One region of the Yersinia massiliensis genome, then DNA from elsewhere that is predicted to be linked to it. Evidence: predicted binding sites of a transcription regulator. Region 1 holds the regulator's gene; each other region holds the start of a gene.

Region 1 (8,273 bases):
GCAATAACCCGAAAATGCTCACGAATATCATCCAGCGGGCGGACTAAATTCACTAATAAATAGCGGTCGGTCGCCAGTAAAATCACTAAACCAGCCACCAAGGCAGAGATAAGCGTGATGCTGCTGATTTTTGTGAGCTGCGAGAATTGCTCTTTTGCGACGCCAATGGCTTGCGAGGCTGCCTGATTAAAATTCTCGGCAACGGTGCCATATTGGCGGCTCAATGCGGGGACTGTTTTTTTCGCTAACTCTTGATAAGCAGCTGTATTGTTATCCATCGCAGCTTGATAAAGCGGTGTCACCCCCTGATCAATCAATCCGCTCCATCCCTCGATCACCCCTGTGACTAACGCAGGATCAATCTGCGCATGATCGATGGCTTTAAATTCTGCGAGTTTCTTCTTCAAATTCTCTAAGGCGACATTCGACGATTTAAGTTCTTTGTCCGCGTCCGCCATGTTGCCACTTTGGCGATAATCGACCGAACGCGCCAAACGCGTCACCATACGGAAATATTGATCTGTCCCCTGATTGACTAAATTCATGTTTTCAACCAAGACACTGTTCGCATTAGACGATTGTGTCAGTTGGTTCAGTGACAGCAGCGTATAGGCAGAGACGCCGCCCCAAAGCAGGCAAAAGGCGCCAAGCACCCAAAGTAACGCTGCTCTGATAGTAATATTTTTTAAAAACTGCATGTTCGTTCCCCTTATAAATCGGATGATGACCGATAGAGACTCTGGTGTAATTTGATGACCGAAAAGCAATAAAGGACGTTCCATACAGCTAACGACAACTCCTTCCCCGGCAAATTTTTAACTGCCGGTTTCCCCTGGCACCGCAATTTGCAACCTTTCGGTTACATAACGGTTATCGGCAAGAGGGTTATAAGATTGAGCAACTCACAAAAATTTAATATCGCATGAACTTGATACTGGTCTGACAGAGTTTTCTGGCATTATGCCGCCCTATGAAATGTGTTATATTATTCGGCATAAACCGCGATAATCTGCATAACTAATTGAATTTATAAGGTATTAAGTTATATGGCAACTGTAGGCATTTTCTTTGGCAGCGATACTGGCAATACCGAAAACATTGCCAAGATGATCCAAAAGCAACTGGGCAAAGAGGTTGCTGAGGTTCATGACATTGCCAAAAGCAGCAAAGAAGACTTAGAAGCCTTCGATATCCTGCTGATCGGTATCCCAACTTGGTATTACGGCGAAGCACAGTGTGACTGGGATGATTTCTTCCCGACACTGGAAGAGATCGATTTCAACGGTAAGCTGGTTGCCTTGTTTGGTTGTGGCGATCAGGAAGACTATGCTGAGTATTTCTGTGATGCGATGGGGACAGTCCGTGACATCATCGAACCACGAGGCGCAGCGATTGTCGGCCACTGGCCAACGGCAGGCTACCACTTTGAAGCCTCTAAAGGCTTGGCTGATGACGATCACTTTATTGGTTTGGCTATCGATGAAGATCGTCAACCGGAGCTGACAAACGAACGTGTTGATGCTTGGGTTAAACAAATCAGTGAAGAGATGAATTTGTCAGAAATCACGGGTTAATTCGCCCTCACGGAAACGCATTGGCATGTGTCACATCGCCTAGCGTTTCCGTTGTCTTTCATCCCTTTCTCACCGCTCTGTTAAGTCACCCACAAATCCGCATCATCATTCATGAGAAATAAAAATTTACCGCTACAAATTTGTAACGTTATCCGTTGCGTATATAGTCTAAAATGATGCTATATCCCCATTCATCAATACACTGCATGATTAATCTTACAAAGTGTGCAATTATATCTTTGTTAACAACCACGGTTTTCATTTGGGGCTAGCAGTTCTATAATGAGACGCAATTGTAATTATTGCGCCACGGATGTCATAGGCTGAACAGCCTTAATTTGAATCGATAGTAACAGGACTGAATCCGCATGACTGACAACAACAAAGCCTTAAAAAACGCTGGCCTTAAAGTAACACTGCCCCGGCTGAAGATTCTGGAAGTGTTGCAAGATCCGGCATGCCATCATGTCAGCGCGGAAGATCTTTATAAAAAGCTGATTGATATCGGTGAGGAAATTGGTCTGGCGACGGTTTACCGCGTATTGAACCAGTTTGATGATGCCGGTATTGTGACCCGCCACAATTTCGAGGGTGGCAAATCAGTCTTTGAATTGACGCAGCAGCACCATCACGATCATCTGATTTGCTTGGATTGTGGCAAAGTGATCGAGTTTAGTAATGAAGCGATTGAAACACTTCAGCGTGAAATTTCTAAACAACACGGTATTAAGCTCACCAATCACAGTCTGTATTTGTACGGCCACTGTGAAACCGGCGATTGCCGTGAAAATGAGTCTGCGCACGATAAAAGATAACATCATGTTATCGCGTTGATCTTAATAAAGATTTTAAGCACTGAATGATATTAAGTTTATTTCACTCAGATAGCGTTAGTGAATGAGTGGGTTAACATAACCCTCAGCAAAATGGCCACCTTTCCCGAACGGTTACCTAGATTAATCTTGGTCGGGATTCAGGTGGTCATTCTTATTTATACCCCTTCCCTCTTTCTCTTTCGTGACCTCTTCGTTGCCGGTTTTGTCTTCTCGCACTGCATTATCATCATGTACTATTTTGCGGGCCAGCTCATTTTTGACAAAAAAAACCCCGGCAAGCCGGGGAAAAAACCATCAACTCAACTTCACTTAAATTTGCTTACCGCAAAATCTGGCAAATAACCATTAACAGTAGACACAGCATTTTGAAACCAATGATCAGGCTTTAACCGGCTCGGCACGACTACTACGCTTGCCATCTGAGCTGGTTGAACGGATCAGCACATCACCGCTGACTTTTGGTTGCACCTTGGCATCATACTGTTGCCAATGTTGGCCACCATCCGTTGAATACTCGATATTCAAACCTGGCAAGGAGATATTTGCCTCCAGTTGACCCGCCACGACTCGCGCACCCGGAACAGGTAAGCGATAAGCGATACCTGCTTTGTCCAGTTTCGCCAATTCACGTTGCCCCATGATATTAGCGAAACGCTGCCAATCGGCGCTCAATGCCTTGGTGTCGACATGATGTGTTTCGCCGCCGATATACTCACGGCCTGCTTGATAATCTTGCTCCCATGGCGCACGGTGCCAAGCACGCTCCGCCAGCGGCAGAACGCGTGGGAAGATCATGTATTCCATTTGCTCATCAGTGCGAACGGTTTCGTTCCATGACTGACCGGAAATGCCGTGTACACCAGGCCAAGGTTTATCACTTTTCGCGCTAAAGTGATTACCATCGCGATCGACAGAGGTTTCGGCATTTTGCGGCATGTTATTTGGCGCAAAACTGAACACTTTAGCTTCATCACTAAAACGGGTCGCCCAGTAGTAACCACGCTCATTGGGGTTAACTTCGTATGGCATATCGAAGTAGACATAATCAGGGTTAGACGCCACCACTTCGTAGCCTTTGTTGGCCCAATCATTGATCGCGTCCGCACCGCCCCAGAACAAGGTGTCCCAGAAGTTGACGCCGACACGCTTGGTCGCAAAGTCTTTCGCGTCTTTGGCATCTTTCAAGCCATCCTGCCACGCTTGCATTCTTTCAATGCCATGGGCGTTCACCAGTTTGCTCACTTCAATGGCGAAGTGGCTGGATAGATGCTCGACGTCCTGGATCTTGCCTTGTTTGACCATGTCCTGACAGACCTGCGATTTGGCCCATGGCTTATCTTCAACACTCTTATCAATAATGCCTTTACCGGGTTCAATAGGACCGTTTTTATCCTGGAAACCCGCACCCAATCGGATATTTTTTGCCTCATCGCCACCGAAGTGCCAAGTCGTTAATGGCATACCCGCTTCTTTATGCATCTGAGCCATTTCACCGATCACTTTATCGACGAAGCGCTTAGATGAATCCAGACAGGGATTTAAGTAGCTTTTGCGCTCATAGAACTGAACCGAGGTCGTGTTGGAGTCATCGGTAGGGTCGAGTAGACGGAACTCGTTCGCCTCTTTCTCTTTCCCTTGTTTCATCAAATTGTTGTAGCGGGCTTCCATGGAAACCACGGCGGCGCGGGCATGGGCGGGCATGTCGATTTCTGGAATAACATCAATTTGGCGCGCTTTCGCGTACTTCAGGATGTCAATGTAATCAGCGCGGGTGAAATGACCGCTCCCCAAATTGTTGCTATCTGGGCCTGAACCCAATTGCGGCAATAAACAGGTGTTTTCAGTTAAATCATGGCAACGCTTGCTGCCCACTTCCGTCAGTTCCGGTAGACCGGGGATCTCGATACGCCAGCCTTCATCATCGCTTAGATGGAAGTGGAACTTATTCAGTTTGTAAGCCGCCATTTGATCCAGCAAACGCAACACCGCATCTTTGGTTTTAAAATTACGGCCAACATCAAGGAACACACCACGGTAGTCAAAACGTGGTGCATCCTTTGCGTCCAACGTGGCAATTTTCTGGCTACCATCGGTCGGCACTAAAGAAAGGATCGATTGCAGGCCATAAAATACGCCTGTGGGATCAAAACCAATGACCTGAGCACCTTTCTCACCAATTTTCAGTTCATAAGCACCAGAAACCGCTAAGTCACCTTTAAACTTCGCCGGTTGAATAGACGTTTTTATCGGGAAACCCGCCGCATTCGGCTTCAAGCCGAGCAACTCGAAACGCTGCTGTACAACTTCGGCAGCCGGTTGAGGTAATGCACTCAGATCCAGTGCAACGCCTTGGCTCAGGTTCACATCTTGCGGATACACTTTTACGTCCATCGGCGTGGGAATGATCTGTCCACGCAAGTTAGCCGCCGTTAATGTTTTCACTGCCTCGTTTTTCACGAAACGTGATTCTGGCGTCATCAGTACGTTGTTGTCGTCTTTGGTTCGTTTCCACTGATCGCCCGTGAACTGAGTCAGATACTCGTTGATATCTTCCGTATCCGTGCTTTTCAAGACTTTGGGTTTCGCATCGCCCGATGTGGCATACCAGCGCGGCATAAAGTCAGTGGCAAACAGTTGCCAGTATTCACCCGTTATCGGGATTTCAACCGCTTGATTGGCAGGAAAACCGGCAAACTTTGCCGTAGGTTCGATTTTATGCAGATCGCCAGTCAGGTGCGTAATGCGGAACTGATCGTTATCTACCGCCAGAATTTGGCGAATGCTGTGGAAATAAATAGCCCAATCTTGGCCTTTGATCTCATCCCCGGTGTTGGTCAGCGTAATCAAGACTTTATTGCACGATGCCCAATCGGCCCCCAGCTTGGCACAATCAACCCCGTTTTCGCCCGCTCGGTTATCCAAAATTTTATAGTTAACTTTTAACGTACTGAGTTGATCAACAAGCTGTTGTGGCGTGGTATCCGCCAGCGCAGAGCCCATCAAGCCAAAGGTCGCGGTTATCGCCGCCAACGTACTTAATTTGAATTTATTCATCACTAACCTCATCCGTAATTAATAATTCAGCCAGAGCCACTACTGGAAGTATTACTGCTGGCTGAATTATTGTTAGCTTAATTATTGGCGCGAATTTCTTGCCATAGTTTTCCACACTGCGCGTCATACGCCTGACCATTACCGGTATGTGCGGCGTCAATGCAACGCTGATAATCCAATACCCGAACAGTCTCTTTATCAGTAAACGCCTGATGCGCTTTTTCTTGCTTCAACACATTCAATACGGCTTTGCAGGGAATCAATCTCTCCGGCGAGCCTTCGCTAGCATTGATACAAGCGCTGTAAGCTTGCTTCAGTTTTGTATCTTCTGGTTGAACTGGGGTTTGGGGTGCACAGGCACTCAATCCCAACACAGCAGCAATAATAAAAAGCGTTTTTTTCATGACACATGCTCCATTATGGCCCCAGCGCGGCCGCTGGGGATGGCAATCAGAAGATGGTAAATGGTGCAATTACGATGAATTTAACGTCTTTTTCATCTTGGAACACGTTGCCGAAACCGCCACCATAGCTTGGGATATTGGTGTGATTGTCGTACATGGTGTAATGCAGTTTGAATAAGGTGCCTTTTGCCCGACCTTCTTGCAGGGTATAGAGAATGTCAAAGTTCCATGCAGACTCTTTCAGGCGTGTGTTTTGGTCAAATTTAGGGTTAGAGCTCGGTTTTGCATCCCAACCATAGGCATAAGATGTCCCGACTGACCAACCAGCTAAATTCCAGTTTTTCAGGTCATACATCACGCCACCAAACAGCGCTTTCTCGCCGTTAGCGTTGAAGTCAGAACGGGAATCCCACCAAACATCCAAACGGCCATTCGAAGTCGCATAACCTGGCGTCATACGTTGCAGGAAGTAGCCTTGATTACCTTCAGCTTTGGCCCAAGTACCTTCTAAGCGCAAATCAAATGGCCCAGTGGTGTAACCCAATGTCAGCGCTTGCAACCACGCTAAACCGTCATAGACGTCGTTAATATTGCTAGCGCCGCCGTCGACTTTATCTTTCGCACCATAGAACTGGTAAGAAGTACGCAGATCGTTACCTGCGACAGGGAAGGCATAAGACGCTTTGGCAAAATACTGATCCATGTAGTCTTTGGCTTGACCAAATGCGGCTTCCATGACCAATTTGTTTTTGAAGTCGTACTTAGCCCCGATGGAGTGCAAGTAACTGATGCCAGTCAAGCCATCTGCCTGACGGAAGTTGTACATATTTTGATACCAAGGCGCTTTATATTCATCAGTCCACATGTAAGACATGGACAGTGCACCCGCTGTATCAAAATCAAATTTCGCGCCACCTTCCGCACCGCGATAAGTCCCCGGCATAAAGCTCCAGTGCGGTGCCAATAATGTCTGGCCGGTCGGTTGGATATAGCCGCCGCGCGCCCAGAAGTCACCCAACTTGAACTTAGCGGCTGCTTTGTAAACGCTCACGCCGCTTTTATCGCCGGTCCATTTTTCATCCCAACGCGTTTTAGCATCACTAAAACCAATTTCGTTAGGTGCGGCTGGGCCGCTGTTGGTCATTTCAACCGCACCAAAAGCGGCTAAGTCGATACCAAACATGTCTGCTGCGTAGCCGGATGAAAAGTCCAGATTGGCGTTAAACGTTGAGTGATGCAGGTTAGCGACATACTTGCCGTACTCCGCACTCCCTGGGGTTAAATCCTTACGGTCACGCTGGCGTTGCCAATAATAAATACCACCGGTCAGTGACGAATCATCAACAAAGCCTTCTGCCTTGGCCTCTGGGGTCACCATAAACCCCGTCCCTAACAATGCACCCGCGACAGCGAGGGCTAACGTTTTGCGTTTAGCAACGTGCGTAACCATAAGAAAAAATTCCTCTTTGACATCACATTTAAAGTGCTTTGCCTATGTCCACCACAGCTCACAGGTTCAGCCTCAAAAAAACCCTAAGTGGGTAAAATTTTGCTGGGGAGAAAAACTCGCCACCAGCGGCTACTGATTTAAAAAAACGTCTCTGTCGATAAACGTTCTGGAGATTGCTGCTGGAACACAGACTATTTTTCGCGACGCGAATTATCAATTAAAAAAGTCGAAAATTATTCAAAATATGACCATGAGCACATAATTGTGAAAAAATATTACAGACATCACAAATTCTTTAAAAACAATGCATAAGGAGAGTTTTCATGAGGAAAATAGTCTCTCATTGACATCTTGAATGGTTTCAGCAAATCCCCATTAACGGGATAAATTTTGAATAAAAATGAGGATATTTCCTCAGTTAATTCGTAAAGCGAATATTTAAGAAAGACTTACAGAATGGGGCCTCATTACAACAAAACTTAGGAATCAGTTGAGATTGACCAACGGAAAAAGCAGAAAATGAGTCATTCGACGGGGGGAAACCGCGTGTTTAATAAACAAAACACGGAACCTGTTAAAACGGAGAAATGGGCATAAGAGGAATAAAAAAGGCGTGGACAATGCCACGCCAATTGAATTGAATCAGAGATAAAGCTTAGCTGGTTGCTTTGGCTGCCCACGTATCGCGCAAGCCAACAGTGCGGTTAAACACCAAGGCATCAGGCTTTGAATAGCGGCTATCAGCACAGAAATAACCTTCACGCTCAAACTGATAGGTTTTCTCTGGCACAGCATTTACCAGACTCGGCTCAACGAAGCCATGACGAATAACTAATGACTCAGGGTTAATCGTCGACAGGAAATCCTCTGCCGCGGCTGGGTTTGGTACACTAAACAAACGGTCGTATAAACGAATTTCCGCCGGTAACGCATGCTTAACGGAAACCCAGTGAAT
Region 2 (8,273 bases), 1.2 Mb from region 1:
GGGTGTTGGCTGCTTTCACTCACCCGAATCACATACTCATATATGCTCATCGGGATGAGTTCAATTGCCGCCTACCTGTGACTCCAATGACCTTGGGTATATTTTTTTCTTGAAGCCACAGGGGTGTTGGCTGCTTTCACTCACCCGAATCACATACTCATGTATGCTCATCGGGATGAGTTCAATTGCCGCCTACCTGTGACTCCAATGACCTTGGGTATATTTTTTTCTTGAAGCCACAGGGGTGTTGGCTGCTTTCACTCGCCCGAATCACTTACTCATGTATGCTCATCGGGATGAATTCAATTGCCGCCTACCTGTGACTCCAATGACTTTGGGTATATTTTTTTCTTGAAGCAGCAGGGTTGTTAGCGGCACGCACTTGCCTGAACCGCATCTAAACAGGTACTGGGGCAAAGAATTCCGATACCTGTTTCTCACTCTATTTATTACTCAATTAGACTCATATTGATTCATTATCATTAAATGTTGGTGCTTGGCATCACTAAATAATCGTGTCACCCTCGCGATAACGAACACAGATGGATAACTCACCCATGACCACACCTCCAAAGGCAGCAAAACGCCCTTATCCGATAACTATGCACGGCGATACCCGTGTAGATGACTACTACTGGTTACGTGATGATGAACGTACCAACACGGATGTTTTGAATTATTTGCAAGCTGAGAATGAATACACTGAAGCGGCCATGAAGCCACTGCAACCCTTGCGCGAAACCTTATACCAAGAAATGGTATCCCGTATTCCGCCACAAGAAGAATCTGTTCCTTATGTCCGTAACGGTTACCGCTATCAGACACGCTATGAACCGGGTAACGAATATGCGATTTATGTCCGTCAACCTATTTGGGCGGATAGCAGCTGGGAAACGTTATTGGATGGTAACCAGCGTGCCGTAGACAGTGACTTTTATACCTTAGGTGGGTTAGATGTCAGCCCAGACAATCAACTTTTGGCGGTTGCAGAAGATTTCTTATCGCGCCGCCAATATGATATTCGGGTAAAACATTTACAAACCGATACTTGGCAAGAAGATGTTATTACCAATACGTCAGGCAGTTTTGAGTGGGCAAATGACTCAAAAACTCTGTACTACGTGCGTAAACATGAAAAAACGTTATTGCCTTATCAAGTCTATCGCCACATCGTTGGGACTGACCCAAAGCAAGATCAACTGATCTACCAGGAAACTGACGACACTTTCTATGTTGGTTTAGAAAAAACCACTTCAGAGCGCTATATCGTTATTCATCTCAGCAGCACCACCACCTCTGAGATTCTCCTGCTGGATGCCGATCAGCATAACCCTGTGCCGCAGCTGTTTGCGCCACGGCGTAAAGACCATGAATATGGTTTGGATCACTACAAGCAGCATTTCTACATTCGCTCTAATAAAAACAGATGCACATCTGAAGACGGCAAGAATTTTGGTCTGTACAACATAGCGGAAGAAGGTAAAACGCTCAGTGATTTTGCTGATGAGTCCCAGTGGCAGCCCATCATTGCGCCAAGAATAGACGTGATGTTGGAAGGGTTCAGTTTGTTCCGTGACTGGCTGGTGGTCGAAGAGCGTAGCGAAGGGCTGACCCATTTGCGGCAAATTCACTGGAACACAGGGGAAGAAAAATCGATTACATTCGATGATCCTACCTATGTGACTTGGCTCGCGTATAACCCCGAGCCAGAAACTGAACTGCTGCGCTATGGCTACTCATCCATGACCACGCCCAGCTCAATGTTTGAGCTGAATATGGACACTGGCGCGCGCCAGTTGCTTAAACAGCAGGAAGTGAAGAACTTCTCACCTGAAAAATACCGTAGCGAACGGATTTGGGTGACAGCAACTGATGGCGTAAAAATACCTGTCTCGCTGGTTTATCACCGCGACCAATTTGTTTCAGGCGCTAACCCCTTGTTAGTGTATGGCTACGGTTCTTACGGCAGCAGTATGGATCCGGTTTTTAGTGGCAGCCGCTTGAGCTTACTGGACCGTGGCTTTGTCTTTGCACTGGCGCATATTCGAGGTGGTGGCGAGCTGGGTCAACAATGGTATGAAAATGGAAAGTTATTCAATAAATTAAATACCTTTAATGACTTTATTGATGTCACTAAGGCATTGATAGAAAAAGGTTACGGTGATGCTAAGCGTGTCTTTGCTATGGGGGGGAGTGCAGGTGGTTTACTGATGGGAACGGTCATTAACCAAGCCCCTGAACTGTATAAAGGTGTTGTCGCGCAAGTGCCATTTGTTGATGTGGTCACCACGATGCTGGATGAGTCTATCCCGCTAACCACCGGTGAATATGATGAGTGGGGCAATCCAAACGAGAAGGCGTATTACGATTATATTAAGCAATACAGCCCCTACGATCAGGTTAAAGCTCAAGATTACCCGCACATGTTGGTCACGACCGGCTTACACGATTCCCAGGTTCAATATTGGGAACCGGCAAAATGGGTCGCCAAACTGCGTGAAATGAAAACCGATGACCACCAACTGCTGCTCCATACTGATATGGATTCCGGTCATGGCGGCAAGTCGGGCCGTTTCAAAGCCTATGAAGATATCGCTTTGGAATACGCATTTATTCTAGGCCTCGCTTGATAGCACCAATCAAATTACGACAGATAATGGTTCAGTGTATGGCGCATATCTGGCGTCAAATCAGTGATTGAAGCTAACATCCATCGCAGGTAGTCCGGATCTTGTCGGGCTATCTGCTCAATACTTTTCCCGCGATACTTGCCGAATTTAAAGGTCTGCAACAACAAGGGTTGCTGCGTTATCTCGACCATTTGCTCAGCGTTCCAACCTGAGTCCTTCATAATGCGCTGCAACAATGCCGCAGTGACGTAGCAGTCATATAACGCGCGATGAGGGTACAGTCCATCAGGCGGTGAAACATTCAGGCGTAAGGCATAACGTAGATATTGATTACTGTACTTAATATCAGGGTAAAGCATACGTGCCAGCTTGAACGTACAAATCCATTGGCCGCCCATCTCAGGCAGAACACCTCTGTCAAAAGGGGCGTTATGCGCAACATAATAAGGACTACCCTGATATTTTTGAATGGCGACAGCGATTCTTGGTTTACCCTCGACCATTTCTTCAGTGATATGGTGAATCACCATGGCGTCAATACTGATTGGTCTGTCCGGGCTGACCAGGTCACTCATCGGGTTACTCAGTTGTCCATCCACTATATCTATTGAAGCAACCTCGACAATCCCACCGTCTAAACCACAAGTTTCAGTATCGATGACACGAAAATACATCCTTAATCTCCTTCGTTTCCATGATAACAACCAACAAAAAACCCGCCTTTCGGGGCGGGTTGGCTAACGAGACGAAAATACCATTATTCTGCGCTGGATGTTGATGACTTCTTAGCGCGTTTCTCAGCTTTTTTCTCAGCCGGTGTTTTTAGTGGTTTTTTCTTCGCGTTCTTTTTGCTGTCCATTCCCTTACTCATGGCTTGCCTCTCTTTACCTTCGGTTAGGTTGGTACGCATGCCTATTAACCACCTAATGGCAGGGAGTTGCAAGTAGATAAACCGTCACTACGATTAATAGATTGTTTAACAAGAGTATTATTAAATCATCACCCCTCTTGATACCGCGTAATTCACATGCTGTGCTGAACTATCGCCGAGCTATTCATTGAGATCCGATGCAATTATCAGCAGTTGATAGAATTAATGAGCTGATTGGCGTAAATGTGATGTTTTATCGTTGACCCTACGTGCGGTATAAGCTTTGATAGCCTTTATGTCTAATAAGAAACAGGGAAAATAATGGAACAGTTACGTGGACTTTATCCAGCGTATGAACCCTACGACAGTGGTTTATTAGACACCGGCGATGGGCATCAGATTTACTGGGAACTCTGTGGTAACCCTGAGGGCAAACCAGCGGTATTTATCCATGGTGGCCCAGGCGGGGGAATAGCACCTTATCATCGGCAATTGTTTAATCCGACAAAATATAAAGTGTTGCTGTTTGATCAACGTGGGTGCGGGCGTTCGAAACCCCACGCCAGCCTTGAAAATAACACCACGTGGCATTTAGTCGAAGATATCGAGCGGCTGCGAAAAATGGCCGGTGTAGATAAATGGCTGCTATTTGGTGGTTCATGGGGTTCCACACTGGCGCTGGCCTATGGAGAAACACACCCAGAGCGAGTCAGTGAAATGGTGTTGCGGGGTATCTTCACCCTGCGTAAAAAAGAGCTGCATTGGTACTATCAAGAGGGTGCTTCGCGTTTCTTCCCTGATAAATGGCAACGTATTTTATCCATTTTGTCGCCAGAAGAGCAGGGTGATGTTATCGCTGCTTATCGCAAACGACTGACATCACCAGATAAGGCGGTGCAGTTGGAGGCAGCAAAAATCTGGAGTCTGTGGGAGGGTGAAACCGTCACTTTATTGCCGACCAAAAGTTCAGCATCCTTCGGTGAAGATGATTTTGCATTGGCTTTTGCGCGCATTGAAAATCACTATTTTACCCATTTAGGTTTTTTAGATGATGATAATCAATTGCTAGATAACGTTACGCGTATTCGTCACATTCCTGCCGTGATCATTCATGGCCGATACGATATGGCTTGCCAGCCACAAAATGCGTGGGACTTAGCGCAAGCTTGGCCAGAGGCTGAATTGCACCTTGTTGAAGGGGCAGGGCATTCATTCGATGAGCCGGGGATTTTGCATCAGTTAATTCTTGCTACGGACAAGTTTGCTCGTAAATCCTAACCGCTTATTGATTTACGCCTGTAGTTTTACCTAACAGGCGTTTTATCATGACTTCATTTTAGGTTCATACGGCAAACGCGAGAACTTATTCGACTCGATTCGGTAATGGGCAAGCCGTTGTGAAAAGTACTCACACAGCTCTTCTGGTTGTTCGCGCGCGACCATTTCTGGAATAACAGGCATGTTGTAGCGTTCTTTAAATGCCACTCCTGACGCCGCTAAATCAACATTCATCTTGGCCATTTCTTCTCTAGAGAGCTCTGCCAGATTGTATCCCATCGTATTCTCCTGCTTACTTGTTTTGACTATGGCGCAAAAGGTAATGCAGTCGGCGGGTGTTGGCAAGTAGCGAATATAACGAAGTGAAATGTGATAATGGCATTCGACTCAGCGAGAATAATAATCATCTAACTTTTATTTTTATTATTTAATAAAAACTCCACTTAAATAAGAATCATTCTTTTTAGTATTTCAGTGTTAATGTAAATGATTCTTATAACAGTTAAGCTCATATGCTAGATTTATTAATCAAATTAAAAACAATGGCTTACATTATTTTGTTCTTTTCGATAATAATAATGTGAATAGGGTGTTCTTATTTTGTTTTTATCTTGGCATAATACAAGCATCAATCGTTGCTTACCTGCATTATAAAAAGAGAAGGGAATTATTATGTTGAAAACAGAAATGGCACAAAAGCTCAATGAGCAGCTGAATCTGGAATTTTACTCTGCGAATCTATATCTACAAATGAGTGCTTGGTGCAGCGATAAAGGCTTTGAAGGCGCGGCAGCATTTCTAAAAGAGCATTCTCAGGAAGAGATGCAGCACATGCAGCGTTTATTTGAGTACCTCAGCGGAACCGGCTCTATGCCTGTTTTAGGTACCATCAGTGCGCCGCCAATCGATTTTGCTTCATTGGCTGATGTCTTTAAATTGACCTACGAACATGAACAATTAATTACCACTCAAATCAATGAGCTTGCCCATGTCGCAATGACCACTCACGACTATTCAACTTTCAACTTCCTGCAATGGTATGTTGCTGAACAGCATGAAGAAGAAAAATTGTTCAAATCAATCTTGGATAAATTGGCTCTGGTTGGTAATAGTGGCAATTCATTGTTCTTCGTCGATAAAGACTTAAAAACAATGGCCGCCCAAAGCCATCCACAGGCTTAATTTCAGCGATTAGTATGGATTTGTGAGACATTCGCTGCAGCAATTGGTTACCTTGAAGGAACAGGTTGCTGCGGTGCTTTGTTTAGCCCCGCAATGCTAGTGGTAATGACCCCCTCCCATCATATTGTTTTCTCGCCATTTACATATTGTTTACCTTTGGTTTCTCGACTTGCAATAACTAAATCGTTATCATTTGCATTAACGTCAAACGGGTGAGTTTAGTTATCGTTCAACTATTGGTGATATTTCAATCATCAATCAGAAACTGGCGTTTTCTTTTGTGTCCTACCTCACAGGTAGTGCAATTGACTGGATTTGATAGGGGTTTGCTCTGCCAATATAGGATATGGTTGGTAGCAGACTGATTATTCTCCCCATCGATAAAGGGATACCATGTTTATTCGTAAAGTACGTTCTTCATGCCGCATGCTTTCGGCTCTTATCGTGCTATTTGTTGGGCTCTCTAGCCAACAAGCTCTTGCTCATGCACATTTAAAGATTGAATCTCCCGCCGCGGATACGACCATCGGCTCAGCCCCAGAAGCGCTGACGTTAGGGTTCTCGGAAGGAATAGAGTTGAATTTCAGTGGTGTAAAAGTCACCGGGCCAGATAATAGTGTCGTGAAAACAGGGGCACTGAAATTGGACCCAGCTAACAACACACAATTGATACTGCCTATCGATCACGCATTGACTGCGGGTAAATACAATGTTTCATGGCATGTAGTTTCGGTTGACGGCCATAAAACAAAAGGCACCTACAGTTTCACTGTGAAATAATATGTCTCTAGCGGCACTATTTATTCTTTGTCGCTTCCTGCATTTTATGGCGGTGATGCTGATGTTTGGCATCAGTCTATTCACCGCTGTTCTCGCATCAGGTTCATTCTCTTCGATACTCACAAAACGCCTGTCACCTCTGCTAATTATCAGTACAACGCTTGCCTTTATCTCTGCTGTGGGTCTGCTCGCCATTCAAGCTGGCATGATGGGGGATGGCTGGGCTGATACTTATCGACTGTCAGTGTGGTGGTCGGTGTTGGGGACACGCTTTGGTCAAGTGTGGCAATGGCATCTAGCGTTATCGGTTCTGAGCATGGGGATAATCTTCCTTGGGCCAACTCGTACTGCATTTCGGATGATGGCTGGTTGCTCGGCATTGTTATTAGCCAGTTTGGCATTCACAGGGCATGCCGCAATGCACGATGGTCTATTGGGCTGGATTCATCAGACGAATCAGGTCATACATCTAATCAGTGCGGGTTACTGGGTAGGATGCCTTCCTCCATTGCTTATCTGCCTAGCTTATACCCGCAATCAAATGGTTAAACGCGAAGCCACCTCTGTCTTAATCCGGTTTTCAAGTTGGGGGCATTTGTCCGTTGCATTGGTATTGGCGACGGGCGTCATTAACAGCTTAATTATGTTGCGCGATACTCAGCTTGAGCTGACATCCAGCTATCAGATACTGTTGTTCAGCAAAGTGGTATTGGTTATGTTGATGATTTTCATTGCCCTGATTAATCGTTATCGGATTGTCCCTATGCTAAGGAAACTTCCTGCAAAAGCACATTATTGGCTGGTGATAAACAGCTGTACTGAAATCTTGCTTGGTGCAGCTGTGTTACTGCTGGTCAGCCTGTTTGCGACCATGGCACCGGTCTAGTCTGGGAAATAGAGGCGACATATATCGCTCTGTGCTTGCATCTGCGGCTGAGTATGCGAGAAAATCAATGCTATGAATGGTTTGAGGGTGATTAAAAATGAAGGGTTCTGTGTTGGCGTTAACCTTACTGATGCTATCAGTTAATGCTTTTGCTGCTGGGAAAATTATCACTGTCAGTAAGTTTGAATTTGGAAAGCAATGGGCGTTTACCCGAGAAGAAGTCATGTTGGAATGCCGCGCAGGTGATGCATTATTTGTGATTAACCCAAGTACGTTAACGCAATATCCGCTAAATGATATTGCGACCGAGCAAATGAAAGCAGGGCATGTTTTGGCGAAACCATTAGATGTATTGCTGCTTGATGACAGTGCAAATCCAAGTCAAAAGATGAGTTTAGAGCCCTTTGTTCAGCGTGCTATGACGTTATGCCAAAAGTAATGTGACCTTTTTTATTGGCATTGGTGAGTGTTAATTCATATCAAACAATTGGTTATGTAGTACTTCTCCAGCGCAGATGCTTATAATGCAAATTAATTTACAACCGTAATTAATTACTTTTGCAATCAACTTGGCGAAAAGCATGCGCTCGACTACGCTTAAAGGGTACGGCTGAGTAAGCCTACGTTAATGCCAACTTTTAGCGCA
Region 3 (8,273 bases), 2.2 Mb from region 1:
GGCAGCCATGAATAGGCGGGCAAACCCGAAACGTGGCGCAGCCGTGGGCCGCCCCTGCCGTGGGTGATTGAATAATGCGTTCATGATGACTCCCGCCTTACGGCTGCTGCGCTGAAATGGCGGTTAGCTGATAACCCTGACTCGTTTGAATAAAACTGAAGGTGACCGATGCGCCAACCGGCAAGGGGGCCGCCATCAGGCTATCTGGCAAGTCAAAGGTCATGGCCATCGGCGGCCAGTTCAGTGCCGCAATGGCGGTATGAGCAATAGAAACGCTGGTGGCGTTCCACGCTTTTATCTGCCCGCGAGAGTGATAGATCTCGGCGTCAGACGTGGTGGCATCGGCCATCATCGCCCCATGATCATGGGACATGGGCATCGTGTCGGCCATGGGGGAAGTCGCGGCAGACAGGGGAGCAGAGAAAAGTGTAATGGTGGAAAAAAGTGTAGCAGCAGAAAAAAGTACGCCCGCAGCAGCGGAGACAACACGAGATAAAGTAAGCATAGGAATGGCTCCAAAACATAAGAAAACGCAATACACCGCACGAAAGCGGCCTAAAGATGCGGTCAAATATGTCTGGATCTATTCTCTAAATCGGCAGAAAACGATTTCGGTCGGGGGGCCGACAATGGGCGGGGTTTGCCAGTCAAGGCGATGAATACGTGGATTTTGTTGCCTATCCGCCAGCACGAGCTCTGTATTGGTGGGTAACGCAGCCAGTACCAACATACCGCTATCAGACTGAATGGAATCTGGAATGCAGTGCTTCTCGCACAGTGCGTTTTGCGCCTGACCATGGGACATGTCCATCATTGCCGGCATGTCATGCATTTGGCTCTGTAAATGCCCCTGGTGTTGGGTAAAAACAGGGGAGGCGGCAGGGGCGATATCACATTGATGGCTGGCAACAGCCAATTGTGCATTCAGGATCAACCAGCAGGCGATCAATAGCATACCGCACAGGCGCTTTTTACTGGCGCGCATCTGATGCATAAGCTGTGATCTTCCCATAAGTGCGGGTCCCATGAATGCTAGCCATTGAGGCGGAATAAGTCGCGGTATGACATGATGCTGCCAGCGAGTATAGGACTATCCCTCTGTTTTTAGAATGGTTTTGTCGGGTTACATTGAATGAATAGAAAGGTTGCGCAAAAGTTAGTGCGCTGAATTTCATCTCTTTATTCCTCATTACATCTCAGAAATAGTGTCAATCGAGGCGAAAATTTACTTTTCTTTAATCAACATGCGCCAGAACATCAAAAGCTATTTGTTTAAAACCTATTTGTTCAAAACCTATTCACCTGAAAACGATTAAGTGCCGAGCTGGTTTTTGGGGCAAATGAAATTAAGGTATTCAGATGACATAATCCGGCATCATATTCTTGTGGTGGATAATGATTCTCAATATTATTTGTCTTAATTTCTGAGAAATTTGAGTCTACTAAAAAAGGACAGCCCGTGAGTTTGGCGAACCCCTATCCAGATAGTCAGCAGTTGTTAAATTCCCCCGAGGCGGGCAGCGAGGCATGGTGGCAACAGATTGCGCAGTGGGGAACGCCATTGGCTGAACCGGTGGATGAGGGCCGCGTTAAACTGACATTTCTTTGGCGTGATCGGTTAGGCAAGGCGCATGACGTTGATTTTAGCCATGTTTATATTGATGTGAACGGCCTGACCGACCATCACAGCACACACCCGCAAACGCTCCAGCGGCTGGGCCAGACCGATGTTTGGTATTGGCAGGCCGAAGTCGAATCTGACTTTCGCGGCAGCTATTGTTTTATCCCCGCCACGAAAGATAAGCATTTGACGTTACCGCAAGGCAGTACCAAAGAGCAGCGCTTAGCACAGCGCAATTGGTGGGTTTCATTAATGAGTCTGGCAGAGAACGATCCGTTCAATCACACGGCAGCCCATGCCAGTTATTGGGGGAAGCCACTGTCTGGCGTACATTTAGCCGATGCTTTACCGCAAGCGGCTTGGCAGCCCATCGATGCCGGTCAGCAGCTACCCGCCGATCCACAACGGCTGCAAGTGATCACGTGGGACAGCGCATTATTAGGTAACCGTCGCCAAGTGTGGGTCTACTCGACGCCGAGTTCTCACGCTGAAGATGTGGCTGAGCGGCCATTAGTGCTTATGCTGGACGGCCAATATTGGGCGGAAAAACAGCCTATTTTTGGCGTGCTGGATAATGAAACCGCGTTGGGTCATCTGCCAGCTTCCGTGTATGTGTTGATTGATATCATTGACCAAGCGCACCGTTCTCAAGAACTGCCTTGCAATGAGGTTTTCTGGCAGGCATTACAAGCTGAGTTATTACCTCAAGTGGCGAAGCTGCAACCCTTTACGGATCAGGCATCTCGTACGGTGGTGGCGGGGCAAAGTTTTGGTGGTTTGGCCTCGTTGTATGCCGGATTACATTGGCCACAACGTTTTGGTTGCGTACTGAGTCAATCAGGGTCTTTTTGGTGGCCTGATACTGATCATGCGAAAAGATCGGCAGTGGATACCGCAGTGCGTCAAGGCTGGTTGACTCAGCAAGTGCTTCAAGGATTGGGGGCAGGTCACTCATTGAATATTTTCATGGAAGCAGGCCGTCGCGAAGATGTGATTTATCAGGTAAATGAAGTCATGAGCGAGGCGCTAAGGATAGCGGGGCATCGATTGCAGTATCGGGTTTATAGTGGCGGGCATGATTCGTTGTGTTGGCGGGGTGGGTTGGTGGAGGGGATTCGGGGGTTACTAGTCGGCAATGGGGTTACAAGCGCGTGACCCCGCGCGGCTTGCCTGCTTCGCAGGGGGGGACGGTTGTTTGGTTTGGTTTGGTTTGGTGATCGGATCTGGTTTCGGTTGATATTCGTTTGGTGATCACTTTAACTTCGTCGCCTCAACCGAGTCGGGCCGCAGGGCGGCGGCCCAACACCCGCGCCTTTGCGCGAAATATTGTGGCTGCGCCATTCCCTCCTACAGCTTGCCGGCTTATCGAACCGGTGCTGACTCGCTCCCAGCTCGACAGCCCCTTTCGCCGCGTCCATGCGGCTCATTCGGCCTGCAATCTTTGTCGGCAATATTCCTAATTGCGCTCAAGGTCAAAAGACCCAAGACCCAAGACCCAAGACCTATAAATCATGGTTTTGATTTTGAAGTTTAAAAGCACATTTGAGCTGCCGAGTGAAGAGAGAAGGCAAGGAAAACGGGCAGGACGCCCGTTTTAGGCGCCATGAGCAGGGATGCGAATAAAGCCGTCCGTCAGCCGAAACGATGAGTGAGGGAACCTGCGAAGCAGGCAAGCGATGCGTGCGCAAGCGCAGGGTTCCAAGGGGTCACGCGCTTGTGACCCATTGGCGGTTGAGGCATCAGAGCCAAGGTGAACACTGAAGTTATAACAACCGAACCGAGCACCTTAATGAATATCAACCGAAACCAGATCCAATCCTCAACCGAACCAAGCACCAAACAAAACGCCTATCAACCGAAACCAGATCCGACCCTTAACTAAACCAAAAAAACAAAAATTCACCCCCTATATCTCCCCTTCGGGATCACCAACGGCGTCCCCGACACCGGATCATCAATAATCAAACACGGCATACCAAACACGTGTTCGACTAAATCAGCGGTAATCACCTCGCGGGGTTTACCTTGCGCCACAATCTGCCCATCGCGCATGGCGATAATGTGAGTGGCATAACGGCAGGCGTGGTTTAAATCATGCAACACAGCCACCAGCGTGTGATTCAATTGCTGATTAAGATGGCTAAATAACTCCAGCAAATCAATCTGATGGGCGATATCCAAATAAGTCGTGGGTTCATCCAACAACAACAGCGGCGTTTGCTGCGCCAAGACCATCGCAATCCACACTCGCTGGCGTTGCCCGCCGGATAACGCATCCACTGACCGCTCTGCTAGCTCACTGATCCCTGTCGCTTCCATTGCCTCATGGACCGCCAAATTATCCGCCTGCGTCCATTGCTGTAACAACTTCTGATGAGGGTAGCGACCGCGCGCCACCAAATCTAATACGCTGATCCCATCCGGCGCTTGCGAGCTTTGTGGCAATAAACCCAAATGACGTGCGACATACCGAGTATCAACACTGGCGATATTCTTGCCATCTAAAATCACCTGCCCAGCCTGCGGTTTTAGCAAACGGCTTAACGCACGCAGCAGGGTCGATTTACCACAGGCATTGGGGCCAACAATCACCGTAAATTCACCATCGGGGATGGCGACACTCAGATTCTCGCTGATGATTTTGCCGTCATAGCCTAACGTTAATGCATCGGCTTGCAAACGGGGCGCAGTATTGGTTGAGTTAACCGTCTTTGCTGAGTTAACTGTACTCGCGAGATTAACAATACTCATGATCGCCCAGACTCCCGGATTAAAAGCCAAATAAGATACATCCCGCCGATACTGATCGTGATAACACCGACGGGCAATTGATTAGGTAAAAAGAGGTGCTGAGCGCAGAGGTCAGCGGCAATTAACAGAAAGGCACCCATTAATGCCGAGGCCGTTAGGGTCACTGACGAGGTCCCCGCTAAACGCCGCGCAATTTGTGGCGCGGCTAAGGCGATAAAGGATATTGGCCCTGCCGCCGCGGTGACGGCTGCCATCAAAATAACCCCAATCGCCATCAGGCTCAGGCGCGTTCTCTCAACCGGAACACCTAGCGCACCCGCTGCGTCATCGCCCATTTCCAGCAATGGCATACGGCGGCTCAGTAACATCGCAGCGACGATAGCGATAACAATAAATAGTACTGAAGGCAGGCCTTTTGCCCACGTCAAACCATTAAGTGAACCTGCCCCCCACGCGGCGGCGGTCATGGCCGATTCGAGAGAGGCTGTGATCGTCAACCAAGTGTTAAATGCCGTGAGCATCGCCCCCATGGCAATCCCCACAATAATCAACCGAAACCCTTGAATGCCTTGCCGGTATGCCAGCAAGTAGACTGCGATGGCAGACAATAATCCCCCCACCAACGCGCTGCTGGCAACTTCAAAATAGTTGCCATTAAACAATGTGATAGCCACGAGTGCGCCCGTATAGGCACCCGCATTAAAGCCGATGATGTCTGGGCTGCCCAATGGGTTACGCACTAATGATTGAAATATCGCGCCGCTGATGCCCAGTGCGGCACCAAAAACCAGTGCCATGACGGCGCGAGGTAAGCGCCATTGATTGACGATAATATCGACCGGCCCTTGGGCTAGCCCGAATAAGGCATTCGTCACTTGAGCAGGGGAGAGCGGCAATGTTCCAGCCATTAATGCCAGCAGTGCAGCGAGCACACAAACCAGTAATAACAGGCTACCGACGATCACACTACGTGGCCGGATACGCAAGTTTATTAGGCCGCCAGGGCGACCCAAGAGCCATGTGGTGGGGGCAGACTTCATAGTGTGGACATCCTTTTATTGCTCCGTACTAACCAGATCAGCAAAGGTGCGCCGATAAAGGCGGTCACGATAGACACACGTAATTCACCCGGCACTAAAAAGCGCCCAACGATATCGGATACCAACAGCAAAATAGGTGTCATCACCAGCGTGAAAGGCAGGATCCACACTTGATTTGGCCCAACAATCCAGCGTGCAATATGCGGAACCATCAGGCCAACAAAGGCGATTGGGCCAACCGCAGCCGTTGCGCCGCCGCACAGTAAAGTGATGGCGACGACTGCCCAAAATTGAGTACGACCAATACGAGCGCCAATGGCGGCAGCCAGATCGTCCCCCATATGCATAGCATTGAGTGATCGCGCCAATAATAAGGCAATCACTGAACCCACAATAATGACGGGGGTCACCGCCATCACCACCGACATATTGCGAATATCCAATGTACCGGCCTGCCAAAAGCGGATGCTATCGTAAATTTGTGGGTGAGTGAGTGCGATACCAGAAGTGATACCGGTTAAGACTGCACCAATGGCGACACCTGATAATGTGAGGCGCAGGGGACTCACTCGCCCACCGCCCATCGAGCCGACCCAATAGACCAACAGTGTGGTGATTAGCGTGCCGATGAATGCGGCAACCATATAACCCGAAATCGCATTTGCGCCAAAAGCAATGATGCTGATGACCACGGCAAAGCTGGCTCCAGCATTCATGCCGAGAATTCCGGGATCCGCTAATGGGTTACGGGTTAGCGCTTGGATCACCGCTCCCGACAGCCCCAACGCGGCACCGGCGAGGACACCGATTAAGGTTCGGGGCAAGCGAGACTCTAAGATCAGAATGCTATCTGCGCCATGGCTCTCACCGAGCAAGCTCTGCCACACCACGGACAAAGGGATCGCTTTTGCCCCAAACATCAGGCTGGCGGCCATCACGAGTATCAAAACAACAATACTGAGTAACAGCAAAAGTATATGTTTACGCTGTGTTTGTGCACCTAGCATGGGCGCAGATGTCAGCGTTTTTGTTGATGATGAGTCCGAGGAATAAGCTGCTGGCATTGTTACTCTTTCTTAACAAATGATTATTCTTATCGATTTGATTATCATTATTATTTGTGGCAGGTATGTTAGCACGAGTTTTTATTGGAATGGAGGGGATTTACGCTCAGCTTGATGCTGCTCAAATGATGGGGTCAATTGGGTATGTTTCTTGCCTTAACGGTGATGGTCCCACCGCAAAAGGGGTTATCTCGTCGCCCTAACGAAAGCCAGCCGACAGGGATAAACCCTGCCGCTGGTATGAGTACATGGAATCGAAAGATTACAATGAACTGACGGCCATCGCCTTAGCGCGGTTAATGCTTTGAGTATGCAGTTTTGTCCAGAATAACCCGTATAAACCAATGATAGCGAAGCACCCTAATGGCATGACAAAACCTAATGCCATGGAATAAGCATCAGCAATACCGCCCATGAGCATGGGCATAACGGCCCCACCGACAATGGACATCACAATGTAAGAAGAGGCTTTTTTAGTTTGTTCACCTAAACCGAAAATCCCCAGCGCAAAGATGGTCGGGAACATAATCGACATAAAATAGAAACTCAGTACCAGTGAGACGATAGCCAACCAACCTTCTGCGAACATGATGATAACCATCAGCACACAGTCGATTGCGGCAAAGATCCACAGCAATTTATGGGCCGAAATCTTACTCAGCAATAGCCCCCCAGTGAATCGACCGATCATAAATAGCCCGAAGCCACCGAAAGCTAATAATTGTGAAGCCCCACGTTCCGTAAATTTCCAGCCCTCAGGGGATTGCCAACTCCAGCTATCAGGTAAAAATGCGGCGACGGTTTGCTCGAACAACGGAGAATGGTCGACAACATAGTTGATAAAGAAGCTAAATACGCCAGTTTGCCCTGCTACATATAAGAACTGCGCAACAATGGCTAATACGAAATGAGGCCGCTGCCATAACGAAGGGCTGTTCTGAGCATCGCCTGCTTGAGGAAGATCTGATTCGGGCGTGATATCCGGAATTTTCGTGAAGAAAAAGACCAAGGCTAATATCGCGACGGCCAAACCAATGCCCATATACGGGATAAATAAAGCATCGTTACTGGTATTCACATCACCTGTCGCTGACAAGATAAAATGCCCGCCGATGAGCGGTCCAAATATCAAGCCAATGCCGGTACAGGATTGTGATAAGTTCAGGCGTGCTGCACCTTGCTCTGGTGAGCCCATCACCGTTGCAAAAGGGTTCGCAATCGTTTCAATGCAGGTTAGACCTGTCGCCAGAATAAATAACCCAACGAGAAAGGCCCAATATTCCCCGATACTGGCAGCAGAAATAAACCAGAATGCCCCCAGTGCAATTAAAGCCAAACCAATAAAAATCCCACCTTTATAGCCATAGCGTCGGGCCAATATCCCCGCAGGGATAGCCATCACGAAATAACCAATGTAGTTGGCAAATTGTACTAATGCCGATTCGGCTTTAGACACTTGCAACGTATTTTGAAAATGCTTATTGAGAATATCAATTAACCCGGTGCTAAAGCCTAATACTAAAAAGAGACAGGTAAGTAAGAAGAATGTAAACCCGTGGTTTTTACCATCAGGCGTGGTGAACATATTTTTTATGCTCATAATATTACCCCATAATTTTTGTTTTCAGGTAAAAGGCTCCCTACCCATGGGAGGGCATATCTTTTACCTGTGCGAGGGTGAATAATTACATCATTTTATTGACTTCATCTGCTGTGGGTGGATTTGCGCCTTTATTACAACAATTTAGCGCAGCAGCGATGCTGCCAGTCTTTAGTGCTTGAGACAGCATATTGTCA
Region 4 (8,273 bases), 1.1 Mb from region 1:
TGACAATCCAGGCTAATTTATTCCATTGGATACCGAGTACAGATAACGTCAGTAAAATCACCAGCACGTAACCAATATTACTGAACAGGGTGACAGCTGAGGTTTTTATGCCGTTATCCATCTGGGTTTTGGGCAGGAATTCATTATTTAACCAACGGCATGCCGCTTTTAATACATATATCCCAACAATCAGGCAAATTACGGCATTCAATAAGTTGGTTGGGACGATATTAAGCTTTTCCAGTCCTTCACCACTGAGAAGCTCCATGGCCTTTTGCAGCAACGAAATTGGCGTCGTTGAGCCGAAGGTGCCATTGAGCAGAGCGATAATCGCTAGCAGTATCAGAACCACTTTGCTGGTGGCGGATAATAACGTTGCCGCTTGTGCTAAATGACGATCGTCAATATTCAGCGATTGTTTAATGGCTTTACCGGCACTGCTAGTGGGGGAAAAGAGACTTTCTGCTGTATCAACGAAGAGATGAATCAGTAAATAGAGACATGCCAGAACTAGGCAGCTCCATACCAGTTTGTAGCTTAAGAATTTTGCGAGAGCGATATAACCGACCAACAATGACAACAATATGGCCACCGCTGTAATGCCGATGGCGAAATGAATCAGCCCGGCGAGCGTGGAATAGGCTTCAGGTTTTTCGCCACTGATGATGAGTTTACGTCGCACCCGATTGGCGCGTAATGGAATAATAGCGGCGGTGAGTGCCATTAACAGTGCCGATATGCCATTACCAAAAATGGCCGCTGAAACGCTGATATTGATCATATTATTCATTTGATCAATCGCGCCAAAAATCAGGATACAGCTGGCTAATAACGGTGGGAATTGTTTCAGCGAGATGGCGACCTCATCGGCAATCGCGGGTAAACGCCATGAAGGGCGCTGATTGGATAAAAATGCACGCCCTAAACCGGCGACTAGCGCAGAGAAGAACATGAGTTGAACAAACGCGAGCGAAAAATCCATCACTAGCTGTGATGTGTCCGGCGAGCGGGTAAAAGCTTGAGTGATGCATTGTGCCATCGTCACGGTAATGAGCACGGTCGATAACGTGGTCGCCGATGCCATAAAGCTACGACGTAATGGGCCTTGTGGGAGGCAGTTGGTGCAGAACCAAGCGGTTAGGATATCGAGGAACTTAAAGCCAAATGCGCCGATAAGCAGTGTTAGCAGCAGGTACATTGACGTACCCAAACGCCATTCAGGGTCCCAAGCGGTATTCCAAGCGTCGCCGAGTTCTTGCATAAAATCTTTTAATCGACTGTCATCATCGGCATTCGGGTTGACGATCGGTGCCCAGAAATGTGCTCCCAGAATACTCCCAGAATTTAAGGCGATTTGTGATTTCAGGGCAGTACGCCGTAAGGCAGTGATCTGTGTAACCAAATTATCGGCATTGGTTCTAATGGACTGAGCTTGATCATTCTGACCATCGAGCTGAATTTTACGCGTGTTCAGCACCCGCCGTTGTTGCGCCACGACAGACGTTTCAGGTAAGGCTCCGGCGGCAGGTGGCGGGCCTAACACATCCAGTTGTGCTTGCAATTGCTCTCGCTTGGGTTTCAAGTCGGCGAGTAATATATCGGCATCGCGAACCAAGGCTAAGGCGGTTTCATTGAGCACACTTAACTGGTTATCGGACGCACTGACAGAAATGTTCTGCTTCAGCTTATCGAGCTGTTTTTGTAGGCTAATCAGTTGCACAGAAACCGCCGGCTTTGCCGGTTCTTCGCTGCTGTCAGACGTGCTGTCTGATGCGGTGGCAGCTAAGACATTACCTGCTGCAGAGGTAAAAATAAGTGCTAGTAATAGGCATAGCAGCGAAAAATAGCGACGTGAAGCAACGAACCCAATCTTTTTCATAAAACCGGTTAGCCTGAAAGTGAGTGCCATAATTAACCCAATAACTGAGTGTAGGCGCATTACGTCATGTCGAAGCATCGTTGTCGCCTATCTGGCGGCTATTGTGGCACATAGATTCAAATCCTGAATCATCTTACTCCTATAATTACCACTAAAAAATAAATGCTAAGGATAATAATTATCATTGTAATTATTAGTCGCATTTAATAAATTGTTCGCTGCAATTAGGAACCCCACTCATGTGGCACGCAGGCAAGGGTATTTGCAATGCGGAATAGCAATGGATGCTAATCAATAACCATCTATTTCACATGCTTATGCCCTGAATGTTTCGTGTTGCTGGGAGTGAATATTGCCGCTCAGATACAACACTAAATTCTTAGGGCAACCTTATCTGGGGAAGATAACGATGCTCTCGGCTTTTATCAAAAAGCGTTCTGTTGTTTTGTGTTCATTGGCTATTTTTATTCCACTCGCCTCCCTTGCTGACGATACGATAGAAGTCACCGCCCAAGCGGGTCATGAAGCTGATTTACCCACTTTGGGATACACGGCAAAAACCACCAAAGGGGCCACGAAGACCGATCAGCCACTCATTCTGACCGCGCAGGCGGTTTCAGTCGTCACTCGCCAGCAAATGGACGATCAAAACGTCGCCACGGTTAACCAAGCGCTGAATTATACGCCGGGGGTGTTCACCAACTTCGCCGGTGGTGCAACCCGCTATGACACCATTGCTCTGCGTGGTTTCCACGGCGGTGACGTAAACAATACCTTCCTTGATGGCCTGCGCTTACTCAGTGACGGCGGTAGCTTTAACGTGTTGCAGGTAGACCCGTGGTTCCTTGAACGCATCGATGTGATCAAAGGACCTTCTTCTGCGCTCTATGGCCAGAGCATCCCTGGCGGTGTTGTGATGATGACATCCAAACGCCCGCAATTTATCTCGGAAGGCCATTTCCGCCTGGCCGGTGGTAATCACAACACACAGTCTGCGGCATTTGATTATACCGATGCGATATCAGAGCATTGGGCGTTTCGTTTGACAGGGATTACTCGCAACAGTGACACCCAGTATGACCATCAGCGCGAAGAGCGTTATGCGATTGCACCGTCATTATTGTGGCAGCCGGATGAGAATACCTCGTTGCTGCTGCGGGCTAACTTGCAAAAAGACCCGTCAGGCGGATACCACAGTGCAGTACCCGCTGATGGCAGCATATACGGACAAAAACTGAGCCGTGGCTTCTTTGATGGTGAAAGTAACCACAATGTCTTTAAGCGCTGGCAGCAAATTTATAGTTCTGAGTTTTCGCATAAATTTGATGACGTCTGGTCATTCCGCCAGAACGCCAGCTATACCCATTCCAATACCGAGTTGGAGCAGGTGTATCAAGGCGGCTGGAATAGCGATCGCACGCTGATGAACCGTTACTATTCTGGTGAGAGTTCTTCTTTGAATGCCTTTGCTGTTGATAACCAATTAGAAGCTGACTTTGCCACGGCAGCAGTTGACCACAAGGTTATGCTGGGCTTTGATTTCCAAAAATTTAGCAATAATCTGCGTAGCGATAGTGCTTTTGCCACCACGCTGAACCCTTATACGGGCATTTCCGGCGGTAGTACGCTGTATCGCGATTATTTGCTGACAACGCCAGGCATCAACACTTCGTACTTAAACCGCCGCTATGAACAGAGCGGCGTTTATCTGCAAGATGAAATGACGCTGGATAACTGGCATCTGAATTTGTCGGGTCGCTATGACCGCATGAAAACAGAAAATATCGATAAAACAGCGAATAGCACTGATGAACGCACCGATAATCATGCCAGTGGCCGTGCCTCATTGCTGTACAGCTTCGAGAGCGGAATCTCGCCTTACATCAGTTACAGCCAAGCCATTACACCGAGCTTATTCCCAGATGCACAGCAAAAATTGCTCAAACCGATGACCAGCGAGCAGTATGAAGTGGGCATAAAATACCAGCCTCTGGGCAGCACTTCGCTTTACTCTGCTGCGCTGTATGACCTAACACAAAATGATGTAGCAAACCGTGCTGTACCGGCTACCTACTATATTCCTGCGGGCAAAGTGAATTCACAGGGATTAGAGCTGGAAGCCAGAAGCCAAATTAATGACCGCTTGAGTCTGATCGCAGGCTATACCTATAACCGAGTCAAATTCAAAGATGCCATTGATGGTAATGATGGCAATACACCCGTGCTTGCACCTTCCACCATGGCCTCGTTGTGGGCGCAATATGATGCAGGTTATGGCATCAATATCGGTGCAGGTATCCGCTACATTGGTAAGCAATGGGCCGACGATGCCAATACCTTACGAGTCCCTTCTTATACCTTGGGCGACGCATCAGTACGTGCTGATTTAGGTACGTGGTCAACATCACTGAAAGGCGCATTTGTACAATTGAACGTGAATAATATCGCCGATAAGAAATACGTCGCCGCGTGTTACAACACCTCTTATTGCTATTGGGGTGCAGAGCGTTCTGTACTGGCGACTGTCGGGTATGATTTCTGATAGAACAGGGCTGGATTCGGCATGCTATATGCTGAATTCAGCCCGTTCAGCCTTATTCAAATGATCTCACATCAGCGCCAAAATGGGCGGCTGTAGTCTCGCTTGATATCTTCCCGTGTTAAGCCAATATCCTTTAACTGAGCGGGATTCAAACGCGCCATGGTATTGGCCGTTTTGCGCAGTTCATTCCAGCGACAGGTATATCTGTATGCTTTCAGCCATAAGCGAATGAAAATATTGCGGCGGCTTTGTTTTGCTCGCATCGCCGACGAGCAGCATTCATCTATTTGATCTTCAATTATATTATTCATTATTGACTCCCCGTCAGTAGGTGAGTCACTAGCATGAAACTTTGGCGGAAAACATTACAGATGCAAAATAAGAGTATTATTTTAATACAGATGCGGGCTATATAATCTGAATGGTGTAAATTTAAGCCATCTGTACTGGTCCTTAATCAATTATCAGGTGAACTCCATGACGCGTTACCAACAACTGGCTGACATTCTGAGTCAGCGGATTAAAGAAGGGCTATATGCGGCAGGGGAGCGGCTTCCTTCTGTCAGAGTGCTGAGCGAAGAGCATGGAGTCAGTATCAGTACAGTGCAGCAGGCTTATCGGCAACTCGAAGAGTGCATGCTCATTGAAGCGCGTGCCAAGTCAGGCTACTTTGTGCGTTGCAGTTCGAATCTCCCTTCATTACCTGCGACATGCAGTCACGCACAGCGACCAGTAGAAATCTCTCAATGGGAAAATGTGCTGGCATTTTTAACGCGCGGCGACCAAGAGAATGTCATTCATTTGGGGATTGGTTCGCCTGATCTTTCTGGGCCGGGGTTAAAAATACTCACTCGCCTATTGAGCCGAGTGAGCCTTCATCAACGCGAAGAAATTCTGGAATACGACAATATTTACGGTTCGCTGGTATTACGTGAGCAAATCGCTCGGCTGATGCTTGATAGCGGCAACCATCAATCAGCGGAGAACATTATCATCACCTCGGGGTGCCATGGTGCGCTTTCGGTAGCATTAGGGGCGGTTTGCCAGCCAGGAGACATTGTTGCGGTAGACTCCCCCAGCTTTCATGGTGCGATGCAGACCCTGAAAGGGATGGGCATGAAGGTGATTGAGATCCCAACCGATCCGGTTATTGGTATCAGTCTGGAAGCCTTAGAAATGGCGCTAGATCAATGGCCGATTAAGGCAATTCAGCTCACACCAACCTGCAATAACCCGCTGGGCTACACCATGCCAGTTGAGCGTAAAAAAGCATTGCTGACGTTAGCGCAGCGCTATGATATCGCCATTATTGAAGACGATGTGTATGGCGCATTGGCTTATCAATACCCGCGCCCGCCGACTATTGCCTCATTCGATGATGACGGGCGAGTATTGCTGTGTAGCTCCTTTTCGAAGACGGTGGCACCCGGTTTACGTATTGGCTGGATTTCACCGGGCCGCTATTTAGATAAAGCGCTTCACATGAAATATATCTCTGCTGGGCGGGTGGCTTCACTGCCGCAATTGGCGATGGCGGAATTTATCAAGCAGGGGCATTACATGCAGCACTTGCGCCGCATGCGCCGACAATATCAACGTAACCGTGACATTATGACCGGTTGGGTGATGAAGTATTTTCCGCCCAACACCTGTCTGAGCAGGCCGGAGGGGAGCTTTATGTTATGGGTCGAGCTGCCTCATGGTTTTGATAGCTTGCGCCTTAACCGCTGTTTGTTACCGCTGGGCGTGCAAGTCTCGGCAGGGTCGATCAGTTCTGCTTCAGGAAAATATCGTAACTGCCTGCGGTTGAGTTACAGCAAGCCGATGACGGCAGAGATTGAGCGGGCAGTACAGAAAGTCGGCAAGACGATTTATGAATTAATGGCGGAAGATGAACCTAAAGTGACTGAAATGCAAAATCAGTCATAGCTTGATGGGGTGCTGACGAACTGCGGTGGCGAGAACAGGTAGATCGTAAAGACGCCGTGAATCCATCCTTGGAGGCTCGAGCCGCGCCATCCTTGGCGCGGACGCTTTACTCTTCTACCTGTTCTCACCCCTTGGCATTGAGTCGCGGATCTACTATCAATCTCTGGCTTGTCATCGGGGCAATTTGAAGCGAAAAGCAATTTATTGGATGCGGCCCAGTCTATTGGCGCAGATATATTTGCGGTAGGGCTGTCTCTGGATGGCGTGAAATCCCCAGATCTGCCTGATACCACCGAGTCAATGTTTCAGCGTTAAGCACTTCTTCCGGTGTACCACAGGCGACCAACTCGCCCTTCGCCAACAGTAAAATGCGGTCTGCGTACAATGCCGCTAGGTTCAAGTCATGGAGCACGCAACAAACGGCTAGCGGCTCTTGATTGGTCAACTGGCGTAGCAAGCGCAGCGTATGCTGCTGATGATATAAATCCAGCGCAGATGTGGGTTCATCCAGAAACAACCAGCGCGGCGACGGTTCTGGTTGCCACAGCTGTGCTAACACACGGGCTAACTGAACACGTTGCTGCTCGCCACCCGATAATGCTCGGTAGTCACGTTGAGCCAGCGCCAGACAGTCCGTTTGCGCCATGACCTCTTGCAGCGCTTGATCATTCTGTGCCTTGCCATAAGGGGCGCGGCCCATCTGAATGACTTCACTGACACTGAAGGGGAACGCTAAATCACTGTATTGGCGCATCACCGCACGGGTTCGAGCCAATGCTTGTGGTTGCCAGCTGCTTAGGTTTTTCCCTAGTAACTGACATTCGCCATCAGAAGGAGCAAGGTAACCGGTTAGCAACCGCAATAGGGTAGATTTCCCTGCGCCATTGGGTCCGATAATGGCTACCATTTCACCGCTGGCGATTTGCAGTGAGACATCATGAATCAGCCGCTGCCCTTGAACATGATAGGAGAGATGATTTGCCGTCAATAACGGCGCAGGTGTTATCGGCATATCAGCCCCAAAGGTATTAGCTTGAGTCTCATTCATCCCAGCGACATTAGCCCCTGCTGCATCCAGCGTTGCCCCAACGATATCAACCACTGCGTTGCTCCCGCTGACGTAAAATCAGCCATAGAAAGTAGGGGCCACCCAACAGGCTGGTGATCAGCCCGACGGGCATTTCAGCCGGTGCGACTAGGGTTCGAGCCAATGTATCCGCCGTCAGTAACAAACAAGCCCCACCCAATGCAGAACCGGGCAGTAACCAACGATGATCAGCGCCAATACGCATACGGATAAGATGCGGCACCACCAAACCAATAAAGCCGATAACACCACTGACAGCGACTGCGGCCCCAATCAGAATGGCGCTGAGCAGCAACAGCCGTAGTTTGGCTTGCCGTACATTCACCCCAAGATAGTGAGCTTCTTCATCCCCTAGCTGCAATAGATTCAACTGACGCGCCTGCATTAATCCTAGTACACAGGCGGGCAGGATCAGCGAGGTTGCTACCATCAATGTTGACCACTGTGCTTGACCCAAACTGCCCATGCTCCAGAGGGAGAATTGGCGTAACTGCTGGTCATCGCTGATGTAAGTCAGCACCCCAACGGCAGCGCCGCATAAGGCGTTGATGGCAATGCCCGCTAACAGCAGGCGGGATAAATTGCCATGCCCCCAACGGCTGAGGGTAAAGATGACGATAGAAATGGCCAGACTGCCGATAAAGGCCCCCACCATATGGCTGTAAAGCGCCAGTAGGGGTGGCAAGCTGAAAGGCATGATGATGATGATACCCACACAGAGCGCGGCTCCGCTGCTGATCCCTAATAAACCGGGGTCGGCTAGTGGGTTACGAAATAGCCCCTGCATGATCGCGCCAGAAACCGCCAGCGCGCAGCCAACTACAACGGCTAGCAGC

The links. Region 1 encodes Fur, which represses iron uptake genes when iron is present. Its sites were predicted from a motif close to ATAATAATGAGAACNACTATCAA; they were not measured.
Region 2: a site for Fur is predicted at 5,227-5,249, ahead of ftnA (non-heme ferritin). Genes of this name have one in related genera too.
Region 3: a site for Fur is predicted at 1,390-1,412, ahead of fes (enterochelin esterase). Genes of this name have one in related genera too.
Region 4: a site for Fur is predicted at 2,042-2,064, ahead of DA391_RS20760 (TonB-dependent siderophore receptor). Genes of this name have one in related genera too.

The regions. Positions count from the first base shown of each region.
Region 1 is NZ_CP028487.1:3,388,988-3,397,260, forward strand. It holds gene DA391_RS15735 (methyl-accepting chemotaxis protein) at 1-698, opposite strand, end outside; gene fldA (flavodoxin FldA) at 1,047-1,574, shown strand; gene fur (ferric iron uptake transcriptional regulator) at 1,943-2,389, shown strand; gene DA391_RS15750 (hypothetical protein) at 2,468-2,752, shown strand; gene DA391_RS15755 (beta-N-acetylhexosaminidase) at 2,789-5,464, opposite strand; gene chiQ (ChiQ/YbfN family lipoprotein) at 5,542-5,868, opposite strand; gene chiP (chitoporin ChiP) at 5,915-7,318, opposite strand; gene glnS (glutamine--tRNA ligase) at 7,974-8,273, opposite strand, start outside.
Region 2 is NZ_CP028487.1:2,151,070-2,159,342, forward strand. It holds gene DA391_RS10135 (S9 family peptidase) at 558-2,630, shown strand; gene exoX (exodeoxyribonuclease X) at 2,645-3,304, opposite strand; gene DA391_RS24200 (hypothetical protein) at 3,388-3,540, opposite strand; gene pip (prolyl aminopeptidase) at 3,823-4,779, shown strand; gene DA391_RS10150 (DNA polymerase III subunit theta) at 4,825-5,058, opposite strand; gene ftnA (non-heme ferritin) at 5,452-5,961, shown strand; gene yobA (CopC domain-containing protein YobA) at 6,355-6,741, shown strand; gene copD (copper homeostasis membrane protein CopD) at 6,743-7,627, shown strand; gene DA391_RS10170 (YebY family protein) at 7,725-8,066, shown strand.
Region 3 is NZ_CP028487.1:643,408-651,680, forward strand. It holds gene DA391_RS03000 (TolC family protein) at 1-84, opposite strand, end outside; gene DA391_RS03005 (copper-binding protein) at 98-505, opposite strand; gene DA391_RS03010 (hypothetical protein) at 584-994, opposite strand; gene fes (enterochelin esterase) at 1,460-2,776, shown strand; gene DA391_RS03030 (ABC transporter ATP-binding protein) at 3,521-4,372, opposite strand; gene fepG (iron-enterobactin ABC transporter permease) at 4,369-5,412, opposite strand; gene fepD (Fe(3+)-siderophore ABC transporter permease) at 5,409-6,476, opposite strand; gene fucP (L-fucose:H+ symporter permease) at 6,739-8,076, opposite strand; gene DA391_RS03050 (carbohydrate kinase family protein) at 8,162-8,273, opposite strand, start outside.
Region 4 is NZ_CP028487.1:4,464,542-4,472,814, reverse strand. It holds gene DA391_RS20765 (DUF3772 domain-containing protein) at 1-1,909, opposite strand, end outside; gene DA391_RS20760 (TonB-dependent siderophore receptor) at 2,289-4,421, shown strand; gene DA391_RS20755 (DUF1127 domain-containing protein) at 4,493-4,732, opposite strand; gene DA391_RS20750 (PLP-dependent aminotransferase family protein) at 4,899-6,350, shown strand; gene DA391_RS20745 (heme ABC transporter ATP-binding protein) at 6,571-7,362, opposite strand; gene DA391_RS20740 (FecCD family ABC transporter permease) at 7,445-8,273, opposite strand, start outside.